DNA from 3 places in the Azospirillum sp. B510 genome. Region 1 is predicted to be linked to each of the others. Evidence: riboswitches for the same ligand, from Rfam matches in the RefSeq annotation. Region 1 holds a riboswitch; each other region holds the start of a gene.
What was found. A riboswitch is a leader RNA that binds a small molecule or an ion and turns the genes downstream of it on or off. The one in region 1 is predicted to bind thiamine pyrophosphate.

Region 1 (7,486 bases):
GGCGGGATGCGCTCAGGCTCGGCACGCTGATGCCCTGCAAGGGGCTGATGGAGGTGATCGTGCTGACCGTGCTGCTGGAGGCGGGGGTGCTGTCCGCGTCCTGCTTCTCGGCGATGGTTCTGATGGCGGTGGCGGTCACCGCCCTGACCCAGCCGATGACCCGGCTGGCCGGCTGGCGCCGTCCGGTCGCCGCCGCTGTCTCCGGCGCCCGGTCGCGGGGTGTGTGACCGTTAAATTCACCCCTAGGCAACCGCCCGGCCTTTCCGTTAAAGAAGCCCGACAGTCCAACCCGACAAAGGGCATCCTCCCGTGCAGACTCCCTCCCGTGACGAGTGGCTCGCCAAGGCCCGCACCCTGTCCGAAGCGCTGCCCTACATGCGCCGTTATGCCGGGAGCACCTTCGTCATCAAGTATGGCGGGCATGCCATGGGCGATGCCAGCCTGGCGGAGCTGTTCGCGCGCGATATCGTCCTGCTGAAGCAGGTCGGCATCAACCCGGTGGTCGTCCATGGCGGCGGCCCGCAGATCGGCCAGATGCTGGAGCGGCTGAAGATCAAGTCCAGCTTCATCGACGGCCTGCGCGTCACCGACAAGGAGACGGTCGAGGTGGTCGAGATGGTGCTGGCCGGCTCCATCAACAAGCAGATCGTCGCCGCCATCAACAGCGCCGGCGGCCGCGCCGTCGGCCTGTCGGGCAAGGACAGCAACCTGATCACCGCCCGCCGGCTGGAGCGCGTGCAGCGCGACCCTGACAGCAACATCGAGAAGGTGCTGGATCTCGGCTTCGTCGGCGAACCCTACAAGGTCAATCCGCAGATCCTGCATGCGATGGCCCAGTCGGACATCATCCCGGTGATCGCGCCGGTCGGCTTCGACGTGAAGGGCGACACCTACAACATCAACGCCGATACGGCGGCCGGTGCGGTCGCGGCGGCGGTGAAGGCAGCGCGCTTCTTCCTGCTGACCGACGTCGCCGGCGTGCTCGACAAGGAAAAGAAGCTGATCGAGAGGATGTCGCTGGAGGATGCCCAGAGGGCCATCGCCGACGGCACCGCGTCCGGCGGCATGATCCCGAAGATCGAGACCTGCATCGGCGCGGTGGAGCAGGGCGTCGAGGCCGCGGTCATCCTCGATGGCCGCGTGCCGCATGCGCTGCTGCTGGAGATCTTCACCGAGGGCGGCGCCGGCACGCTGATCGGCAAGGCCTGATCCGTCGACGGGGACTGCTGGGGGGACCAGATGACCGACCTGCGCAAGGAGCTGCTCCGCCAGATGCAGGCCATCCGCGAGCGGATGGACCCGAAGCTGGTGGAGCGCGCCAAGCTGGCGGCGTTGGGCAAGGTCCCCTATGACAGCGACGCGGCGAAGGAGGCGGTCGGCCATTTCCTCGACGCCAAGCGGGATGGCGGCGCTTTCCGCCGCAAGCTTGAGCAGGCGCTGAAGGCCGAGGGGGCGACGCTGGATCTCGACGGGGAGAAGGCCGCGCCCGAGAAGCCGAAGCGCGGTGGCCGGCTGACGTAAATTGCCCCTCTCCCGGGGCGGGAGAGGGGCGGGTTACCTACGCAAGGAGCACCGCCTTGCTGCATGTCTTCGTCAATGACGGCGGCCTGTTGCGTTGGGCGAGGGGGGCCGCGGAGGACGCGGCGCCGCTGCCCGACAGCACGGTCTGGCTCGACCTGATCAACCCGACGCCCGACGAGCTGTCGCGGGTGGAGGCGCTGATCGGCACCGGCCTGCCGACCCGCGAGCAGATGGCGGAGATCGAGGAATCGAGCCGGCTGCGCATCGCCGGCGGGGTGCTGACCATGACCGTCACCGCGCTTGTCTGGGCCGACACCGACGAACCGCGCATCGCCACCGTCAGCTTCGTTCTGGCCGGGCGGCGGTTGGTGACCATCCACGACATCGATCCCCAGCCCTTGCTGGCCTTCCGCCGCCGCGCCATCCACGGCCGGGTGGCGGCCTCCCGCGGCGAGCTGGTGCTGGCGGCGCTGGTGGATGGGATGATCGACCGCACCTCCGTCGTGCTGCGGCGGACCGGGGTGGAGCTGGACGCGCTGAACCGGCGCTTCTTCCGCGGGCGCAAGCTGCGGTCGCGCGGCGAGACGCTGGATGACGCCCAGACGTTGAAACGCATCGGTCATGCCGGGCATCTGATCGGCAAGGCGCGGGTCAGTCTGGCCAGCCTGACCCGCATGACCGATTTCCTGGCGCGCGGCGATGGCTGGCATTCCGGCAAGGCGGCGCGGCGCTGGGCCAAGACCACGTTGCAGGATCTGCGGGGGTTGGACCAGTATGCCCGTTTCCTGTCCGGCAAGGTCGCCCTGGCGCTGGACACGGCACTCGGCCAGATCAATGTCGAGCAGAACGAGATCGTCAAGATCGTCTCGGTCCTCACCGTCCTGCTCTATCCGCCGATCCTGGTGACCAGCATCGGCGGCATGAATTTCACCGACATGCCGGGGCATGAATCGCCCTTCGGCTATCCCGGCGCCCTGGGGCTGGTGCTGCTGTCGGCGCTGCTGCCGGTGATCTATGTGCGGCTGAAGCGCTGGATGTAGCGTATTTCCACAATGTGGCCGGCGGATCGTCCGCCGCGCTTTCCTTTTGACACGACCGTCCGCCGGCGGCAGGATGGGCGCATTCCAGGGGGGTCCCGACAGGGGGCTGAGATACCAACGGCCAAACGGCGCGAAGCGCCATCGGCAGCGTGGTGACCCTTTGAACCTGATCCGGGTCATACCGGCGAAGGGAGGGACCTCGTGACGGGCCGATTTCCGCCCCGTCCGGCCGAGCAAACCCCGCCAGTCCGGGGACCCATGACAGGGAATCGGCCCGCACGATGATACCGCACCTCCGTCCGCAGTCCCGGGTTTGTCCGCCCAACTCCGACGGAGAAACCCAATGCCCAAGGACTTCAACGAGAACGCCATCCGCATCTCGACCGGCCCGCTGCCGTCGTCGCGGAAAATCCATGTGCCGGGCACGCGCTTTCCCGACCTGCGCGTCGCCCTGCGTGAGATCGCGCTGTCGGGCGGCGAGCCGCCGCTGACCGTTTATGACGCGTCAGGCCCCTACACCGACGAGACGGTCGCCATCGACGTGCGCGCCGGTCTGGCCAAGCATCGCCGCGACTGGATCCTGGCGCGCGGCGATGTCGAGACCACCGACGGCGGCGTGCTGCGCGCCAAGGGTGGCGGGGCGGTGACCCAGATGGCCTATGCCCGCGCCGGCATCGTCACCGCCGAGATGGAATATATCGCCGTCCGCGAGAATCTCGGCCGCGCCGCCGCCTTGGAAGCGGCCCGCGACGGCGAGGATTTCGGCGCCGAGATCCCCGACTTCATCACCCCGGAATTCGTTCGCGACGAGGTGGCGCGCGGGCGGGCGATCATCCCGTCCAACATCAACCATCCCGAGTCGGAGCCGATGATCATCGGCCGCAATTTCCTGACCAAGATCAACGCCAACATCGGCAACTCCGCCGTGACCTCCTCGATCGAGGAGGAGGTGGAGAAGATGGTGTGGTCGATCCGCTGGGGTGCGGACACCGTGATGGACCTGTCCACCGGCGCCGACATCCACCAGACCCGCGAATGGATCCTGCGCAACTCCCCGGTTCCGATCGGCACGGTGCCGATCTATCAGGCGCTGGAGAAGGTGAAGGGCAAGGCCGAGGACCTGACCTGGGAGCTGTTCCGCGACACGCTGATCGAACAGGCGGAGCAGGGCGTCGATTACTTCACCATCCATGCCGGGCTGCGGCTGGCCCATATCCCGCTGACCGCCAAGCGGGTGACCGGCATCGTCTCGCGCGGCGGCTCGATCATCGCCAAATGGTGCCTGGCGCATCACCGCGAGAATTTCCTCTACGACCATTTCGCCGACATCGTCGAAATCTGCCGCGCCTATGACGTGGCGCTGTCGATGGGCGACGGCCTGCGGCCGGGCAGCCAGGCCGACGCCAACGACGCCGCCCAGTTCGCCGAGCTGGAAACCCTGGGCGAGCTGACCAGGATCGCCTGGGCGCGCGACGTCCAGGTGATGATCGAGGGGCCGGGCCATGTGCCGATGCACAAGATCAAGCACAATGTCGAGAAGCAGCTGGCGCTGTGCGGCGAGGCGCCCTTCTACACGCTGGGGCCGTTGGTGACCGACATCGCGCCGGGTTACGACCACATCACCAGCGCCATCGGCGCGGCGATGATCGGCTGGTTCGGTACGGCGATGCTCTGCTACGTCACGCCGAAGGAGCATCTGGGTCTGCCCGACCGCGACGACGTCAAGGCCGGCGTCATCGCCTACAAGATCGCCGCCCATGCCGCCGACCTCGCCAAGGGCCATCCGGCGGCCCGGCTGCGTGACGACGCCATGTCGCGCGCCCGCTTCTCCTTCCGCTGGCGCGACCAGTTCGCCCTGTCGCTCGATCCCGACACGGCGATGGCCTACCATGACGAGACCCTGCCGGCGGAGGGCGCCAAGACCGCGCATTTCTGTTCGATGTGCGGGCCGAAATTCTGTTCGATGAAGATCACGCAGGAGATCCGCGACGCCGCGGAGTCCGGCATGGCCGAGATGTCGCAGAAATTCCGCGAATCGGGCGGGGAGATCTACCAGCCGGCGGCGGAGTGAGGTCCTGGCGTTGCTGCCCCTCCCTCTCGAAGAGGGGGAGGGATGGGGAGGGGGCATCAACGCCCCCAACTCACCCCGCGTACCGGATCTCCAGCACCTCGACCTGTTCCATCCCCGCCGGTGTGCGCACGTCGACCATGTCGCCCTCCCGCGCCTTCAGCAATGCGCGGGCGATGGGGGAGATCCAGCTGACATGGCCGCGGTCGGGATCGACCTCGTCGGCGCCGACGATGGTGACGGTGTTCTCGGATCCGTCCTCGCGGGCATAGGTGACGGTGGCGCCGAAGAAGACCTGTTCGCGGTTCTTCTGGTCCTGCGGATTGACCACCACCGCCGATTCCAGCCGCTTGTTCAGGAAACGGATGCGGCGGTCGATCTCGCGCAGGCGTTTCTTGCCGTAGAGATAGTCGCCATTCTCAGAGCGGTCGCCATTGCCGGCGGCCCAGGACACCACCTCCACCACCTTCGGCCGCTCCACCCGCAGCAGATGGCGCAGTTCCTCCTGCATGCGCTGGAAGCCCGGCGGGGTCATGTAGTTCTTGAAGCCTTGGGGCAGCGGTGCCGGATCGTCGAGATCGTCGTCGTCCGGCGTGTCGTTCTCGCGGGTGAAGGCCTTGCTCATGGTCCGACCTGTCCTGTGGCGGGATGATGACGTCCGGGAAAAGGAAAAGGCGCCTTTTCGGCGCCTTTTCCCGTTTCACAGCGTCCGGTGGGCCGTTCGGCTTACCGCTTCCACCAGCCGCGGCGCGGCTTGGCGTCAGCCTCGGTCTCTGCCGGTGCGGCGTCGGGCTCGCTGGCCGGGGCGGGCGCCTCGGCAACCACCGGAGCCGCGACCGGCGCTGCTTCGGCCGGGGCCTCGGCGGCGGCCTTGCGCTTGCGCGACGCCTTCCTGGCCGGAGTGGCCTCGGCGGCGGGGGCCGGAGCTGCTTCCACCGGAGCCTCGACCGGAGCGGCGGCGACCTTGCGCTTGCGACCCCTGGCGGGGGCCTCGGCAACCACCGGGGCAATCACCGGGGTGGCGACCGGCGCGGCCTCGGCCGGGGCCTCCGCGGCGGCCTTGCGCTTGCGCGACGCCTTCTTGGCCGGCGCGGCCTCGGTGACGGGGGCCGGAGCGGCCTCCACCGGAGCCTCGACCGGAGCGACGGCGGCCTTGCGCTTACGGCCCCTGGCGGGGGCCTCGGCAACCACCGGGGCAACCACCGGGGTGGCGACCGGCGCGGCAGCGGCCGGCGCCGCTTCGGCCGGAGCCTCGGCGGCGGCCTTGCGCTTGCGCGACGCCTTCCTGGCCGGAGCCTTGGCCGCTTCGGCCGGAGCCGGGGCGGTCACCGGCGGTTCGGCGGCAGGCACCGGCACCGGGACATCCTCGGCTTCGGGAGCCGTGTCGCCGGCCAGGATCCAGTCGAGGTCGGACGCCTCGGCCGTGGCCGGAACTGGGGCGGCCGGAACCGGGGCGGCCGGAACCGCGGCGGTCTCGGCCGTGGTCACGACCTCCTCGCCACCGTCCACACCCTCCACACCGTCGCGACGCGACCGCCGGCGGCCACCGCGCTTGCCGCGGCGACGCTTCTTGCGGCCTTCGCCGTTGCGATCACCGGCATCGGCGCCGAACTCGTCCTCACCCTCATCCTCGTCGGCATCGTCGCTCTCGCCGTCGGAGTCGGTGGCGGGCTCGGAGATGGCGACGGTGGAGATCGCCTCGGCGGCAACCGGAAGGTCGGCCGGCAGCCCGACGGGCTGATCGGCCAGGTCGGCGTCCTCGTCGGTCTCCTGACCGGCCTCGTCCATCTCGGCCTCGCCCTCGGCGCTCTCGCCTTCGACGCGGCCGTCCTCGCGGTCACGGCCACGACCGCGGCGGCGGCGGCGGCGGCGGCGGCGATCCTCGCCGGTACCGTCGCCGTTGGCGCCGACGGTCTCGGCGCGTTCGCCGGCCTCTTCGGCCTGGACGGCTTCGGCTTCGACCTCCGGCTCCTCCGCCGGCTCGACCGGCTCGGCGGCGAGCGCGCGGTCGGTCTCGGCCATCACGCGGTCGGCGCTGACCAGAGGACCGTCCTCGTCGGGCAGGCGGGCCTTGTTGCGCTCCAGACGATGGTCCGGGGCGATCAGGCTGTCGTCGGCCTGGACCATGACGCTGAAGGCGTGGCGCTCTTCGATCTTGGCCAGCTCACCGCGCTTCTGGTTCAGGATGTAGAGCGCGATCGAGGTCGGCACATAGATGCTGATCTCGGCCGACCGCTTGCGGATGCCCTCCTCCTCGATGGCGCGCAGGACGTGCAGCGAGGCGGATTCGACCGAGCGGACGACGCCGGTGCCCGAGCAGTGCGGGCAGCGCTCGAAGTTGGTCTCCAGCAGCGACGGGCGCAGACGCTGGCGCGACAGCTCCAGCAGGCCGAAGGCGGAGATGCGGCCGAGCTGGATGCGCGCCCGGTCGTTCTTCATCGCCTCCTTCATGCGGCGCTCGACGGCGGCGTTGTTCCGCGGCTCCTCCATGTCGATGAAGTCGATGACGATCAGGCCGGCCAGATCGCGCAGACGCAGCTGGCGCGCCACCTCGTCGGCGGCCTCCAGGTTGGTCTTGTAGGCGGTTTCCTCGATGTTGCGCTCGCGGGTCGATTTGCCGGAGTTGACGTCGATGGAGACCAGCGCCTCGGTCGGGTTGATGACGATGTAGCCGCCGGAGCGCAGCTGCACCACCGGGCTGTGGATGGCGTCGATCTGGGTTTCCACCTGATAGCGGTGGAACAGCGGGATCTGGCTGTCGCGGTAGAGCTGGACGCGCTGGGAATGGCCCGGCATCAGCATGTCCATGAACTCGCGCGCCGTGCGGAAGCCGGCCTCGCCCTCGACCCAGATCTCG
Region 2 (7,486 bases), on a different replicon from region 1:
GGGCGGAATCGTCGGCTGGACCGGGACCAACTCGGCCAGCGCCGGAGCCGACGCCCCCCCCAGCAGGAGGAACGCGGACAGCGGAACGGCGAAGCGGGCGGTCATCACGAGGTAATCCATTGACGGTTGCGCGGGCGCAAGCTATCGGTGCCTGCCCCCATCCGCAAGCCCAACCGCCCGCCCTGTTGCAGGCGGCAGACACCTGTTGCACAGGACACGCAGGGGGTTGCGCCTAAGCTCCGAAAAAGGCGGCGCGCAGCGCCTCGTCGGACAGAGATTCCGCCGGTCCGTCACCGATGACGCGGCCCAGGCGCAGCAGGACGGCACGCCGGGCGACCGTCACCGCGCGGGCGGCGCTCTGCTCCGCCAGCAGCACGGCGGTGCCCGTGGCGGCGATGCGGCTGACGGCGGCGAAGACCTCGTCGGCCAACCTGGGCGACAGGCCGAGCGACGGCTCGTCGAGCAGCAGCAGGCGCGGCCGCCCCATCAGCGCCCGTCCGAGGCTCAACATCTGCTGCTGGCCGCCGGACAGGCGCCAGGCGCTCTCCCGGCACTTGGCCGCCAGATCGGGGAACAGGGTGAAGACACGCTCGACATCCAGCGCCCGGTCGCGGGCGGCGGGCAGGCCGGCGACCTCCAGATTGTCGCGCACGCTCATGCCGGGGAAGACCCGCCGCCCTTCCGGCACATAGCCGATGCCGCGCCGCACCCGCGTCTCCGTCGCCAGCGGGGCGAGATCGGCGCCGTCGAAGCGCAGCTCCCCCCGCGCCGGCACGAGGCCGAGCAACGCCTTCAGCAGCGTCGATTTCCCCGCCCCGTTGGCGCCGAGCAAGGCCACGGTCTCCCCCGCCGCCACGCTCAGCGTCACGTCGTCGAGCGCGACGACCCCGCCATAGCCGGCGCTCACCCCCTGGAGGGACAAAAGGACACTCATGACGCCCCCGCCGGGTGGGATCGGGACGGGCCGAAATAGGCGGCCGCCACCGTGGCATCCCGGCGGACGGCGCCGGCCAGGCCGTCATAGATCACCCGCCCACGGTCGAGGCAAAGCACCCGGCCCGCCAGCGGCAACAGGAAACCCATGTCGTGCTCCACCAGCAGGATCGCCATCCCCTCCCCGGCCAGATCGCGCAGCAAAGCGGCCAGTTCCACCTTCTCGCCATCGGTCAGCCCGGCCGCCGGCTCGTCGAGCAGCAGCACCGCCGGGCGGCGGACCAGGGAGCGCGCCAGTTCGACCCGCCGCCGCAGCGCCGCCGGCAAGCCGCCGCAGGGTTGGCCGGCCAGCGCGCCGGCGCCCAGCCGGTCGAGCGCCCAGCGGGCATGCGCCTTTGCGGTGGCGACATCGGGATCGATGGCGAAGCGGGCGGCGGCCACCGCCTCCAGCACGCCGGCCCCGTCGGGCAGGGTCGCCGCCTGGAAGCCGCGGGCGAGGCCGGCGCGGGCCAGCCGGTCGGCGCGGGCGGCGGTGACGTCCCGCCCGCCCAGCGATACCCGCCCGGCATCGGGCCGCTCCAACCCCGACAGCAGGTTGATGACCGTGGATTTGCCCGACCCGTTCGGACCGATCAGTCCGGTGATGGTGCCGGGGCGCAACTCCAGCGACACGCCGTCCACCGCGCGCACGCCGCCGAAGGACTTCCGCAAACCCTCCACCGTCATCCCGTTCGGATGGGCGGAGGGCGGCGGCTCCCTCGCCTCGACCGGCAAGCGGGACTGGCGGCCGCAAAGGCGGACGGCGATCCGATCGAGCAGGCCGGTCAGGCCGTCCGGCGCCAGCACCACGGTCGCCAGCAGGGCGGCGCCATAGACGACGAGATAGCCGCGCTCCAGGAAGCGGAACCATTCCGGCAGATGCAGCAGCAGGACCGCCCCCAGCACCGCCCCGGCCATCCGTCCGCGCCCGCCGACGATGGCGATCGTGAGGATGGAGATCATCACCGGGAACTCCAGCACCTCCGGCGAGACGACGCGCTGGGTGTGGACGGCCAGCGCGCCGGCCGCGCCACCGAACAGAGCGCTGACGCCGAAGGCGGCGAGCCGCAGCCGCCCGACATCCAGCCCCAGCGTTCCCGCCGCCAGCGGGTCGTCGCGCAGCATGGTCAGCGCGCGGCCGAACCGCCCGCGCGACAGCCGCCAGCCGATCAGCCCGCCCAGCGCCACCAGCCCCCAGACCAGCCCCGCCATCGGCAGCCCGCGCGGCACCGCCCAGCCGAACAGCACCGCCGCCGGCACCCCGGCGAGCCCGTTCGAACCGCCGGTAAGCTCCGGCAAATTCACCGCCAGCAGATGCAGCACCTGCGCGATCCCCAGCGTCGCCAGCGCGAAATAGTGCGACTCCAGCCGCAGCACCGCCAGCCCGACCGGCAGGGCCAGCAGCAGCGGGACCAGCAGCGACAGCGGAAAGGTCGCCTCGAAGCCGAGGCCGTAGCGGCTGCCAAGGATGCCCGTCACATAGGCGCCGACGCCGAAGAAGGCGCCCTGCGCCAGCGACAGCGCACCGCCGAGACCGAAGACGATTTGGAAACCGAAGGCCGCCAGCGCATAGACGCCGGCGACAGTCAGGACACGCAGCCCATAGGGGGAGGCGAAGGCGAGCGCATAGACCAGCAGGGCGAGCGCGCCGGCAAGGAACGCGGCACTTTCCAGCGGGAAGCGCCTCTCAGCCACGGCGGCGCACCGCTTCGCCGAACAGCCCTTGCGGGCGCAGCACCAGGATCGCCAACAGCGTCAGGTACAGGGCCCCCAGCGCCGCCGGATAGGAGAGCACCGACGACACCCCGACCTCGAACAGCGCGATCAGCAGCGCCCCCACCACCGCCCCCGGCACGGAGCCCCAGCCCCCCACCGTCACCGCGATGTAGGCCTTCAGGATCAGGTCGCCGCCGGATGCCGGCGTGACGAAATAGCGGTTGGCCAGCAGCAGCCCGGCGGCTCCGGCGCAGGCGGCGCCGATGGCGAAGGTCAGCAAGATCATGGCAGTGACCGGCACGCCGCAGGCCCGCGCCATTTCCGGGTCCTGCGCCGTGGCGCGCAGCCGGCGGCCGAGCTGGGTGCGGGCGAACACCCATTGCTGGCTCCCGATCAGCACGGCCGCCACCGCGACGATGGCGAGCGACTGCTCGGAAACCGCCAGCCCGGCGAAGGACAGCGTGCCGTCGCCGAACAGCGGCGGCGCCGCGCGCGGCTCCGGCCCGAACAGGATGGCGGCGCCATTCTGCAGGATAATGCCGACGGCGATGGTGCTGATGAAGACCGACGCCGGCGGGCGGCGGCGCAAGGGCAGATAGGCCGCCAGCGCCAGCAGCAGCCCGAGCGCCGCCATCAGCGCCAGCACCACCGGCAGCAGGACGATGCCCGGCAGCGGAATCAGCGGCGCCAGCGCCACCGCCAGCAGCCCGCCGGCCATGACGAGGTCGCCCTGGGTGAAATTCACCGCCGAGGTGGCGTTCAGCACCAGCACGAAGCCCAGCGCCACCAGGGCGTAGGCCGCTCCCAGCGCCACCCCGTTGACCAGCAGTTGAAGCGCCGCCATCCGCTCACTTCGCCGCAAGCGCCGGGTCGTCGTACCGCTTCACCACCGCCGGCACGCGGCTGGTCCCGTCATAGCAGACGATGACGGCGGAATGGGCCATGTTGCCCTTGCCGTCGGACTTGTAGGTCATGGCGAGACCCTTGAAGGTCTCGGCCGACAGCGCCTTGCGGATCGCGTCGGGGGTCCGGGCGCCGGCCTTCACCGCCTCCAGCGCCATGGTCATGCCGTCATACTGGCCGAGCGCGAAGGCGTCCGGCTCCTTGCCGAAGGCGGCGCGGTAGGCGTCGGTGAAGGCCCTGACCTCCGGGCTGTCACCGGAGATGGGCGAGGCCGCGGTCTCGGCACAGACGCCCTTCAGCTCCGCCGGCTCCAGCAGGGCGGCGGTGCTCGGCTGATGCATGGCGGAGCCGGCGACGATCGGCAGGGTAACGCCGCTGGACGCCGCCTGCCGCAGCAGAAGGGCGGTCGGCGCGGAATGGAGGTGCAGCACCAGAACGTCGGGATTGGCGGCCAGCGCCTTGGTCAGCACCGGCAGCAGATCCTTGGCCGCCGGGTCCACCCCCTCCTCGAAGACGGGCGTGACGTCCAGCGCCTTGAAGGCGGCGTCGAGATGGGTCTTGCCGCTCTGGCCATAGGCGGTGGTCTGGTAGATGATCGCCGGCCGCCGCTTGCCCAACTCCTCCACCACATAGCGGGCATGGGCGGCCTTGGTCACCGCGTCGCCGGGGAAGAAGCGGAAGACCCAGGGATTGCCCTGCTCGGTGATCGAGGCGGTGCCCGACACGGTGATCAGCGGCAGCTTCAGGTCGTGGGCCAGCGGCAGCATCGCCAGCATCTGGGTGCCGAGCATGCTGGCGGCGACCGCGCCAATCGTACCGCCGCCGGCCGCGCGCTCCAGCGCGGTCACCGCCGCCTCGGGCGAGGTGCCGGTGTCGACGACCTCCGACGCGATGGCGATTCCGGCCGGCGTCTGCCTCAGCGCCAGGACGGCGCCGTTGCGCTGGCTGGTGCCCTCCAGCGACAGGAAACCGGTCAACGGCACCAGCACCGGGAAGGACAGCGCGTCATCGGCGCGGGCCGTGGATGACAGGCCGGACGACAGGCAGGACGATGCGGCCAGCAGGCCGATCAGAAGGGGAAGCGCGCGCCGCATGACCGAAACTCCTCAACTCGCGCCGGCAGCGGGTGCGACGCGGAGGGGACGGGGCGTTCGCGGCCAATCCGTCGGGTTCCGGTCGGCTCCCTTCGCCGGCATGACCCGGATCAGGTTCGATGGGTGTGTCTCAGCCCGCGCCACCCGCCTTTTTTCCAAAGCGGCCGCACGGGCACCCCAGCCGTGAACAGGCGGCGAGAGTGTCGCCGCCGGCCCCGTCCTGTCAAGAACCCAGCCGGCGGCGCGCCACCATGGTTTCACGATGCAGGATATAGAGCCCGCTGCCGATGATGACCATGGCGCCGGCCAGAACCGGCGCGGTCGGCAAGTCGCCGAACACCATCCAGCCGAACAGGCTGGCCCACACCATGCCGGTATATTCGAACGGCGCCACCACCGCCGGCGGCGCGCGGCGGAAGGCCTGGGTCAGCAGCACCTGCGCCAGGGCGCCCAACGCCCCCACCAGCGCCATCAGCCCCAGCCCGGCGGCGGTCGGCGTGGTCCAGACCGGCACGGCCAGCGCGCCGCTGACCACCGTCGTCGTCAGCAACAGATAGAGCACGATGGAGGCGCTGGTCTCCGTCCGCGACAGGCCGCGCACCGCCAGCGCCGCCAGGGCGTAGAACAGGGCGGCGGTCAGCCCGACCAGAACCGGGACCAGCGGCGCCCCGGCCGACGGCTGCGCCATCACCACCACGCCGCCGAAGCCGACCACCACGGCGGCCCAGCGGCGCCAGCCCACCGGCTCCCCCAGCAACGGGGCCGACAGCGCGGTGATGAACAATGGCCCGGCGAAGCTCAGCACATAGACGTCGGCCAGCGGCAGCTCGCGGAAGGCATAGAAGAAGCAGCCCATGGAGATCAGGCCGGCGAAGGCCCGCCAGACATGGCCCAGGGGCCGCCGGGTCCGCATCGCCGCGAAGCCGCCGCCCCAGGCCAGCGTGTAGCCCCCCACCAGCAGGAAGGCGACCAGCGACCGCACGAACATCAGCTGCGGCACCGGATAGCCGGCGGTCAGGACCTTGATGAGCGTGTCCATCGCCGCGAACAGCACGATCGCCACCAGGAAGCAGCCGACGGCATAGGGAACCGAATCGGCCTTGGCAGGCAGAAGATCGGCGGTTTCGGCGTTGGCGGTCATTTCGGTTCGGAATGGCAATGGCTAGGGTTGCCCACATTATGGGCAAACCCGTCCGCATCCCAATGCCGCAACCGCAGGTCTGGTAGGCGTGGGGTTTTGGACGTGTCGGCTTCGATTGCCCCCACCCCAGCCCTCCCCCGCCCAGCGGGGGAGGTTGGGAGGGAGCAATCGAAGCCTCCACCTCACCGCGTCAGCACCATCACCAGCCGCTCGACCGGCGTGTCGTTGACCAGATGCGAGTCGACGATCTCGTCGATGTCCTCCGGCGTTTCCGGGCGGTACCAGATGCCTTCCGGATAGACCACCATCAGCGGCCCGGCGGAACAGAAGCCGAGGCATCCCGTCATCGCCATGCCGATGTCAGTCAACCCCTGGCCCTGGATTTTCTGATCGAGCCGCTGCCAAAGCGGATGCGCGCCCTTGGCGGCGCAACTGCCGCGCGGATGGCCGGGCGGGCGCTGCTGGGCACAACAGAAGACATGGTGGCGGAAGGTCTGCGGAATGTCGAGCGGCATCGGGCTTGCTCCATAGCCATAAAATTACTATGGGTAAGAAGCATGCCAGAATGCTGCGTCGCAGCAAGGCTTTTCGCGACGCCTCCAGCTCGCGGCGCCCGCCAACTTTACAAAGCGATGAAATGCTTGGTCGGCCGGGCTTTGCCGGTTAAGAATCCCCGGCAAGGGCAATCCAGGAGACGCCGGTGCTGCTGAGCGGGTCGGGAAAAGGACAGCCGGGCGCCGTGCCGGGCTGGGTCGGGTATGCGCTGTTGCCGGTTCTCAACCTCGTCGCGGCCTTCGTGCTGTCCGGGCTGGTGATCCTGGTGATCGGCGAGAATCCGGTGGACGTGCTGTCACTGCTGCTGTCGGAGGCCCTGGGCTATCCGGAAGCCATCGGCTATACCCTCTATTACACCACCGACTTCATCTTCACCGGGCTGGCCGTCGCCATCGCCTTTCATTGCGGGCTGTTCAACATCGGCGGCGAGGGGCAGGCCTATCTCGGCGGGCTCGGCGCCGGGCTGGTGGCGCTGGCGCTGACCGGCTGGCCCTGGCCGGTGGTGGCGGTGCTGGCGGTGCTGGCCTCGGCGCTGTTCGGCGCCGCCTGGGCCTTCATCCCGGCCTGGCTCCAGGCCAAGCGCGGCAGCCACATCGTCATCACGACGATCATGTTCAACTTCATCGCCGCCTCGATCATGACCTGGCTGCTGGTGGACGTGCTGATCCGCCCCGGCAGCCAGTCGCCGGAGACCCGCGAGTTCGATCCCGGCGTCTGGCTGCCGTCGATGGACCGGGCGCTGGGCTGGTTCGGAATCACCATCCCGGCCTCGCCGCTGAACCTGTCCTTCCTGTGGGCGCTGGCCTGCTGCCTGCTGTTCCATGTCTTCCTGCGCCGGACCCGCTGGGGCTACGAGCTGCGCACCGTCGGCCGCAACGAGCGGGCGGCGGTCTATGCCGGCATCTCGCCGTCGCGAAACATCATCATCGCCATGCTGATCTCCGGTGCCTTGGCCGGCTTCGTCGGGGTGAACGAGATCCTGGGCGTCCAGCACCGGGTGATCCTGAACTTCACCGGCGGCGTCGGCTTCGTCGGCATCGCCGTGGCGCTGATGGGGCGCAACCACCCGGTCGGGATCATTCTGGCGGCCCTGCTGTTCGGTGTC
Region 3 (7,486 bases), 1.1 Mb from region 1:
GACCGGGGTGGCGGTCGCCATCGGCAGGCGGTCCGGGATATGATGCAGCGACACCCGCTCGCCCGACCGCACCGCCGCCGATTGCGCGACGACGACCAGATCGGCGTAGGACGCGCGCTCCGCCAGCAGATCGACATGGTCGCCTTCCTCGACCGCCCAGTCATAGGGCAGGCCGTCGAGCGCCTGCCTGACCTCCTGTCCGATCCGCTCTGCATTCTCGTGGGCGATGGCGGTGGCCTCGGCCATATAGCCGTAGGAGGCGGCACGGCCGGTCGCCCCGGCCGGCATTGACACCGGGGTGGCGATGTAGAGCGCCTGGATATGGGCGGAGAAGCGCTTGGCCAACGCGGCGGCGACCGCCAGACGGCTGGCGTGGGCGTCGTCATTGGCCATGTGCAGCAGGATGGTCTTGATCGGCATGCCCTCGCGTCTCCCAATTCTTCGCCTGGTCCACCATCAGCCGGCGGAGCGATTTCCCTCTAGCCGGGAAAATTCATGAGGGTTGGCGGGTGTAGCGGCATCCGTTGAGCGGCCGTAGGATTTGGGTGCTGACGCCAACTCCTGCCGTTTCCGGAGCGCCCACCCGCCATGGTTGATCATACCCTGCCGCTGCCCGGCCTGTCACCCGTTGCTGGAAAGCCGGTGATCGGGCGCTTTGATGGCGGCCGCCTGTCCTCCGATGGCGGGCTGCTGGTGCTGCGGGAGGTGGCGAAGCGGCTGCGGATTGCCGATCGGCTGGCCGCCTGTATTGAGGACCCGCGCGATCCAACGCGCACCGTGCATTCGCTGGCCGACATCATCGGCTTTCGCCTGCTGGCCATCGCGGCGGGCTACGAGGACGGCAACGACGCCGGCAGCCTACGCTCCGACCCGCTGTTCAAGATGGCCCTGGAACGCCTGCCGTCCGAGCGTGACCTTTGCTCGCAAGCCACCATCTCGCGCCTGGAGAACCTGCCGGATACCCGCGCACTGCTGCGCATGGGCCGAGCCATGGTCGATCTCTACTGCGCGTCCTTTCGCCAGGTGCCCAAGCGCATCGTGCTGGATGTAGACGACACCTTCGACACGGTGCATGGCGGTCAGCAGTTGCGCCTGTTCAACGCCCATTATGACGAGTACGGCTTCCAGCCCATCGTTGTCTTCGACGGCAACGGCCGCTTTGTCACCGCTGTGCTGCGCCCAGCCAAGCGGCCCAAGGGGACGGAGATCCGGACCTTCCTGCGTCGCCTGCTCCGCGCCATTCGGGCAAACTGGCCCAAGACCGAGATCCTGCTGCGCGCCGACGGCCATTACGCCTGCCCGGAGGTGCTGGACTGGTGCGAGGCGGAGGGGCTCGACTACGTGCTCGGTCTGCCGACCAGCAGCACACTGCGCCGTCACGTCACCACGCTGGAGGCCAGCACCGCGGCGCGCTTCCAGGCCATGCCCGGAGCCGACAAGGTGCGCCGCTTCAAGGAATTCTATGACGGGGCCAGCACCTGGAGCCGGGTCCGCCGCATCGTCGCGCGCGTCGAGGCAGGAGACCAGGGCACCGACAGCCGCTTCATCGTCACCAACCTACGCCACGGCACGGGTCGCTGGCTGTATGCCGGCCTGTATTGCGCGAGGGGACAGGCGGAAAATCATATAAAAGCCTGGAAATCCCACCTTGCCGCAGACCGGACCTCCTGCACCAAGGCGACGGCCAACCAGTTCCGCCTGTTCCTGCACGCCGGGGCGTACTGGCTGCTGTGGAGCCTGCGCTCGCTGATGCCGAAACGCTCCCGCTGGCGCACGGTGCAATTCGACACCTTGCGGCTGCGCTTGGTGAAGACCGCCGCGCGTATCGTGGAGATGAAGACGCAGATCAAGGTGCACCTGCCGACCAGCGCGCCTGATCAGGCGATCATCCACCTCGCCCTCGGCCGCATGCCCCGGCTCATCTGCTGAGCACCGGGGCAGCGTGCCCCAGCCGTCACCCAATCCCCTCCACCACCAACTCCGACACCGTCACGCCGCCGTCAGCGCGGCGGCCGACGACGCGCGCCCATACAGCCCAACGTTGATCATCTCAACGCGGCGACCAGACCGCTCGCCACCCTGGTGAATAAAGGCGGCTAGGTAACGCTCCGCCGGGGCCGATGGCAATGGCGGCAGGGGGTGGGGACGGATTGCCGCGGCGATGACGGGGTTACTTCACCACCACCGCATACTGGTCCAGCGGCGCCACGGTCTTGATCAGCCCGCGCGCCTTCAGGAACTCGGCGAAGCGGGTGTAGCGTTCGCCGTCCAGCGCCGCCGGGCTGTGGGAGAAGCGCGGCAGCGTGTCGGCCCAGGCGCGGCGGTTGAGCTCGTCGTTCAGTTCCGGCCGGTCCTTGACGAAGGCGGCCTGCGCCTCCTCCGGGTGGTTCAGGATGTAGAGAGTCGCCCGCTCCACCGCCGCCAGGAAGCGCTTGAAGCGCGGATCGTTGGCCTTGTCCTTGCGCGCGACCAGGATCAGCTCGTCATAGGGCGGAACCCCTTCCTCCTCCGGGTAGAAGGCGCGGCCGGGATGCTTCTCGATCTCCATCTGGTTCAGCTCGAAATTGCGGAAGGCGCCGACCACCGCGTCGACCTGCCCCGACAGCAGCGACGGCGAGAGGGAGAAATTGACGTTGACCAGCTCGACATCCTTCAGGCCGAGGCCCTGCTTCTCCAGCATGGCGCCCAGCAGGGCGTCCTCGAAACCGGCGATGGAATAGCCGACCTTGCGGCCCTTCAGGTCCTTCAGCGTCTTCACCGGCCCGTCGCGCAGAACGACGACCGAGTTCAGCGGCGTCGACACCAGCGTGCCGATGCGGACCAGCGGCAGTTCCTCCGCCACCTGCAGGATCAGCTGCGGCTGATAGGACACGGCGATGTCGGCGCCGCCGGCGGCGACCAGCTTCGGCGGGTCGTTGGGATCGGCCGGCGCCGTCAGCGTCACGTCCAGCCCGGCATCCTTGAAGAACCCCTTCTCCTGCGCCACCACCAGCGGTGCGTGGTCGGGGTTGACGAACCAGTCCAGCATCACGGACAGCTTGTCCTGGGCCGATGCCGGAAGCGAGGTCATCAGGCTGGCGGCCATCAGGCCGGCGGTGAGCAGGTGCTTCATCGGCAGGTGTCTCATCGGGTGTCTCTCCCCTTCAAGGGTTGGCGTCTTCTGCGGGTTGGGTATCGGGTTGCCAGGGCAGGGCGCGGCGGGCCAGCGCGTCGACGGCGGCATAGAGCGTCACCGCGAACAGCCCCAGTACCAGAACCGCGGCGAACAGGAGGTCGATCTGCATGCGGGCGTTGGCGTGCAGCATCAGATAGCCGAGCCCGGAGGAGGACCCCACCCATTCGCCGATCACCGCGCCGATGGGGGCCACGGCGGCGGCGACCCGCACACCGGACCAGAAGGCGGGCAGGGCGGCGGGCAGGCGGATGTTCCACAGCATGGCGGCTGGCGAGGCGCCCATGGTGCGGGCGAGGTCGAGCCAGCCGGGATCGGTGCGCCGCAGCCCGTCGAACAGGGCGGTCGTCACCGGGAAATAGATGACCAGCACCGCCATGGCGATCTTGGACATCATGCCGTAGCCCAGCCACAGCACCAGCAGCGGCGCCAGCGCGAAGACCGGGATCGCCTGGCTGACCAGCAGCAGCGGCATCAGCCAGCGCCGCGCCGTGCGGAAGCGGGCCAGCAGCAGGGCGCTGACCCCGCCCAGCGTCACCCCGGCCGTCAGACCGATCAGGATCTCGGCCAGCGTGGTCAGGCCATGGGTCCACAGCAGGGGGGCCTGCCGCCGCAGGACGTCCGCCACCGCCAGCGGGCCGGGCAGCAGGTAGCGCGGCAGGCCGGTGGCCCAGACCAGCGCCTGCCAACCGGCGACCAGCACCGCGAGCGTGACCGCCACACGCAGCAGGGCCTTCATTCCGCCAGCCTCCGCAACAGCTCGGCCTGATGGGCGAGCAGGTCGGGATCATCGACGCGGCGCGGCACCGGGCCGGAGGGTTCCAACGCCGGCCCCATGATGGCGGGCCGCCCGGTCATCACATGCAGGCGGTCGCCGATGCGCAGCGCCTCCAGCGGGTCGTGCGTCACCATCAGAACGGTGCGGCCGGCCAGCGTCTCCGCCGCCGTCTCCTGCAAACGCAGCCGGGTGATGGCGTCGAGGGCGGAGAAGGGCTCGTCCATCAGGACCAGCGGCCTGTCCTCCATGAGCGTGCGGGCCAGCGCCACCCGCTGCCGCTGCCCGCCGGACAGGGCGGCCGGGCGGTCGCGCTCCCGCCCCGCCAGCCCGACACGGTCCAGCAGCGCCTTTGCCTGCTCCACCCGCGACGGATCGGGGCGGCGGTGGCGCAGCCGGTCACCCAGCAGGACATTGTCGAGAAGGGTCAGCCAGGGCAGCAGCAGGTCCTGCTGGGCCATGTAGGCGATGCGGCCGGCCAGCGGCTGGCCATCGCCGGTGGCGACCTCGGTCGGCGGCTCTGGTTCGGCCAGCCCGGCGAGAATGCGCAGCAGCGTGGTCTTGCCGACGCCGCTCGGCCCCAGCAGGCAGGTGGTCCGGCCGGCCGGCAGCTCCAGCGTCAGGTCGGAAAACAGCAGCGTGCCGCCATAGGTCAGCCGCGCGCGCCGGATCGTCACCGAGAGCGGCATCATCGTCGGCATCGGGGCGGGCATGGCGAAGTGGCGGAGGATGAACGGGTGGAGATGGAAAGGCTGCGGGTCCGCATCACTGATCCCTACGCCGGCATGAACCGGATCAGGTTCCAGGGGTCGTCCCGCAACGGGACCTCTCAGCCGCCCATCGGCTCCCCCCAGTGAAGGCGGCGACTATAGGCGCGGACGATCCGCGACCGCAAGCATTGCGGGACCGGACTTCCGAAGCGCGGAAGCGGGCCTCCGGGGAAGGCGCTTGACCGCCACGCGGCGGCACCTAGTTTCTGGCGCGAACGAGGGAGTCCAGACCCTGACCACGCCTCTCCGCACCCCGCTGTTCATCGGTGGCGAGATCTATCGCGGCTCGACCTATGGGCCGAAACACCCGCTGGCGATTCCGCGTGTCTCGACCGCCATCGACCTCAGCCGCGCGATGGGCTGGCTGCCGGACGAGATCTATCTCGACACCCATGTCGCGAGCGAACAGGAGTTGGCGCGCTTCCACACCACCGACTACATCGCCGCGCTGAAGCGGGCGGAGGCGGACCAGCGGGTGGACGAGGCGACCGCCGCCCGCCACAATCTGGGAAAGCTGGAGAATCCCATCTTCGCCGAGATGTACCGGCGGCCGGCGCACAGCAGCGGATCGGCCTTGCAGGCGGCGCGCATCCTGGGCGACCGGCCGGCCGGGCTGGTCTATGCCCCGGCGGCCGGCACCCATCATGCGCGGCGCGACCGGGCCAGCGGTTTCTGCTATTTCAACGCGCCGGTTCTGGGCATCCTGGAACTGTTGGACCATGGGCTGGAGCGGGTGCTCTATGTCGATCTCGACGCCCACCACGGCGACGGGGTGGAGTTGGCCTTCGCCGACGATGACCGGGTGCTGACCGTCTCGGTCCATGAGGATGGCCGCTGGCCCTACACCGGCAAGGCGGAGGATCGCGCCGGCGGCATGGCCCGCAACCTGCCGGTGCCGCCCGGCTTCAACGACAGCGAGATGGAGCATGTGATGGCGGCGGCGATCCTGCCGCTGGCCCGCTCCTTCCGTCCCCAGGCGATGGTGATCCAGACCGGAGCCGATGCTCTGGCCGAGGATCCGCTCAGCCGGCTAGAACTGTCCAACCGGGCATTGTGGGATGCGGTGACGGCGTTGCTGCCGCTGGCGCCACGTGTTCTGGTGGTGGGCGGTGGTGGTTACAACCCCTGGTCGGTTGGACGCTGTTGGGCCGGGATCTGGGCGGTGATGAACGGTATCGATCCCGCCGTGACGCCGACGGCGGAGGCCGAGGCGGTGCTGCGCGCCCTGACCTGGAACCGCGCCGCCGGCCGCAACCCGCCGGACCATTGGTTCACCACCCTGGGCGACGAGCGGCGCCCCGGACCGGTGCGCGATGCGGTGAGGCGGGTGGCGGAGATGGCGCTATCCTGAACGGTGCCCGGCCGCGACCGGACCGGAGCTCCAATGAATTGCGGACGGGACTATGACGATTTGTTGACGGAGTCGGATTGTTTGTTGATTCTCGATCGTCGAGAGGGGTGCCACTTCCGTTTCCTTCGGCGGGTCGGATGAAGCGGGCTTGGCGGGAGAATGGGCGGGCGGATGTCGAATACGACGCTGTTCCTGATCGCCGTCGTCATCATCATGCTGGCCGCCATTCCGGTCGCCATGATGCTGAAGGATTTCCTGCCGAACATCGTGGAAAAGAGCAGCGGGCTGGATCAGATCGAAAACCGCGTCTATGTGCTGCATGCCGAGGCGCAGGATCTGCAAAACCGGGTCAACCAGCTTGTTCAGCGCCGCAACAGCCAGTCCAATGATCGCAACCGGCTGGAGAGCGACATCCGCAAGGTTGAGAAGCAAATCCGTGATCTTGCCGAACAGCCGCCGGTGTTCGTTCACGAGGTTGGCGACCCGCAGGCGGGCCTGATGAGGTTCGCCGCCACCGTGACCCAGGAGAAGGCGTCGTCCGCCGCGCGGGCGTCCGGTGAGCGGACCCAGGTGAATCCGATCTGGCGCTGCACCAATGTCGCCGAGATCTGGGCCTCGAGTTTCGATGAGGCCAAGCAGATGTGCGACGTCGCCTTTCCCTTCAAGCTGGGCTTCCAGAAGACCTTCATGCGCGGCGATGCGCGTGGCGGCGGCAAGGGCGCTCCCACGCCACCCGCCACCGCGCGGGCCAGGACGGGGGCCAGGACGGGGGCCATCCCATGATGATCAACTTCATCATCGTCCTGGCCATCGTCGCCATCGGCGCTTGGCTGTGCAATGTGCTGATGACCGTCGAGCAGCGGGTGTCGCTGACACGCCAGCGGGTGCGGGGCGTCCGCAACTCCCAGGACAAGCTGGACAATACCATCCACCGCCTCCATCGGGAGGAGGAGGGGCTTCATGCCGAGATCGAGGCGCTGACCAACGAGATCGTGGAACTGCGCAAGAAGCAGGTCGAGGTCCAGCAGCGCCTGACCGCCGCGCAATCGAAACGGCGCCCGCAGATCCTGATCCTGACCGACAGGCGCAATCCCGGCGACAAGGAATGGCTGGTGACCGTGGTGAACCAGCAGATCGGCGAGATCGACGCCGCCCATCCGCTGGCCGTCGAATGGGCCCGCGGGCGCGATTATCTGGTCTGGGCCGAGTCGGAACGCGAGGCCGCCGAACGGGCCAGCCGCCGCTTCAGCGCGCGGCCGGGTTATCAGGTGAAGTCGGTGGCGGCGGTCAAGGAGGACCTCTATAGCGCCAGTTCGGCGCGCAGCGCGGCCTAGATCGGATCGCGTAAAATCGGAATCGATGTGAAGCGTGAATCCGATCGCCATACGGAGAACTACAGCGTCGTGCGTTTCATATTA

Region 2: it holds a riboswitch for thiamine pyrophosphate, as region 1 does, so the genes downstream of both, AZL_RS17615 (ABC transporter substrate-binding protein) here and thiC (phosphomethylpyrimidine synthase ThiC) in region 1, are expected to answer to the same signal.
Region 3: it holds a riboswitch for thiamine pyrophosphate, as region 1 does, so the genes downstream of both, AZL_RS07920 (ABC transporter ATP-binding protein) here and thiC (phosphomethylpyrimidine synthase ThiC) in region 1, are expected to answer to the same signal.

The regions. Positions count from the first base shown of each region.
Region 1 covers NC_013854.1:600,523-608,008, forward strand. Annotated here, with positions in the region: gene AZL_RS02770 (cation:proton antiporter) at 1-227, shown strand, start outside; gene argB (acetylglutamate kinase) at 310-1,209, shown strand; gene AZL_RS02780 (hypothetical protein) at 1,240-1,521, shown strand; gene AZL_RS02785 (CorA family divalent cation transporter) at 1,578-2,561, shown strand; TPP riboswitch at 2,638-2,771, shown strand; gene thiC (phosphomethylpyrimidine synthase ThiC) at 2,905-4,632, shown strand; gene greB (transcription elongation factor GreB) at 4,703-5,254, opposite strand; gene AZL_RS02800 (Rne/Rng family ribonuclease) at 5,356-7,486, opposite strand, start outside.
Region 2 covers NC_013855.1:515,809-523,294, reverse strand. Annotated here, with positions in the region: gene AZL_RS17635 (hypothetical protein) at 1-105, opposite strand, end outside; gene AZL_RS17630 (ABC transporter ATP-binding protein) at 233-934, opposite strand; gene AZL_RS17625 (branched-chain amino acid ABC transporter ATP-binding protein/permease) at 931-2,667, opposite strand; gene AZL_RS17620 (branched-chain amino acid ABC transporter permease) at 2,660-3,532, opposite strand; gene AZL_RS17615 (ABC transporter substrate-binding protein) at 3,537-4,685, opposite strand; TPP riboswitch at 4,756-4,875, opposite strand; gene AZL_RS17610 (DMT family transporter) at 4,909-5,826, opposite strand; gene AZL_RS17605 ((2Fe-2S) ferredoxin domain-containing protein) at 6,009-6,341, opposite strand; gene AZL_RS17600 (ABC transporter permease) at 6,527-7,486, shown strand, end outside.
Region 3 covers NC_013854.1:1,724,364-1,731,849, reverse strand. Annotated here, with positions in the region: gene AZL_RS07940 (universal stress protein) at 1-420, opposite strand, end outside; gene AZL_RS07935 (IS1380-like element ISAzs3 family transposase) at 589-1,929, shown strand; gene AZL_RS07930 (ABC transporter substrate-binding protein) at 2,171-3,112, opposite strand; gene AZL_RS07925 (ABC transporter permease) at 3,144-3,911, opposite strand; gene AZL_RS07920 (ABC transporter ATP-binding protein) at 3,908-4,639, opposite strand; TPP riboswitch at 4,702-4,808, opposite strand; gene AZL_RS07915 (acetoin utilization protein AcuC) at 4,896-6,068, shown strand; gene AZL_RS07910 (hypothetical protein) at 6,240-6,851, shown strand; gene AZL_RS07905 (hypothetical protein) at 6,848-7,402, shown strand.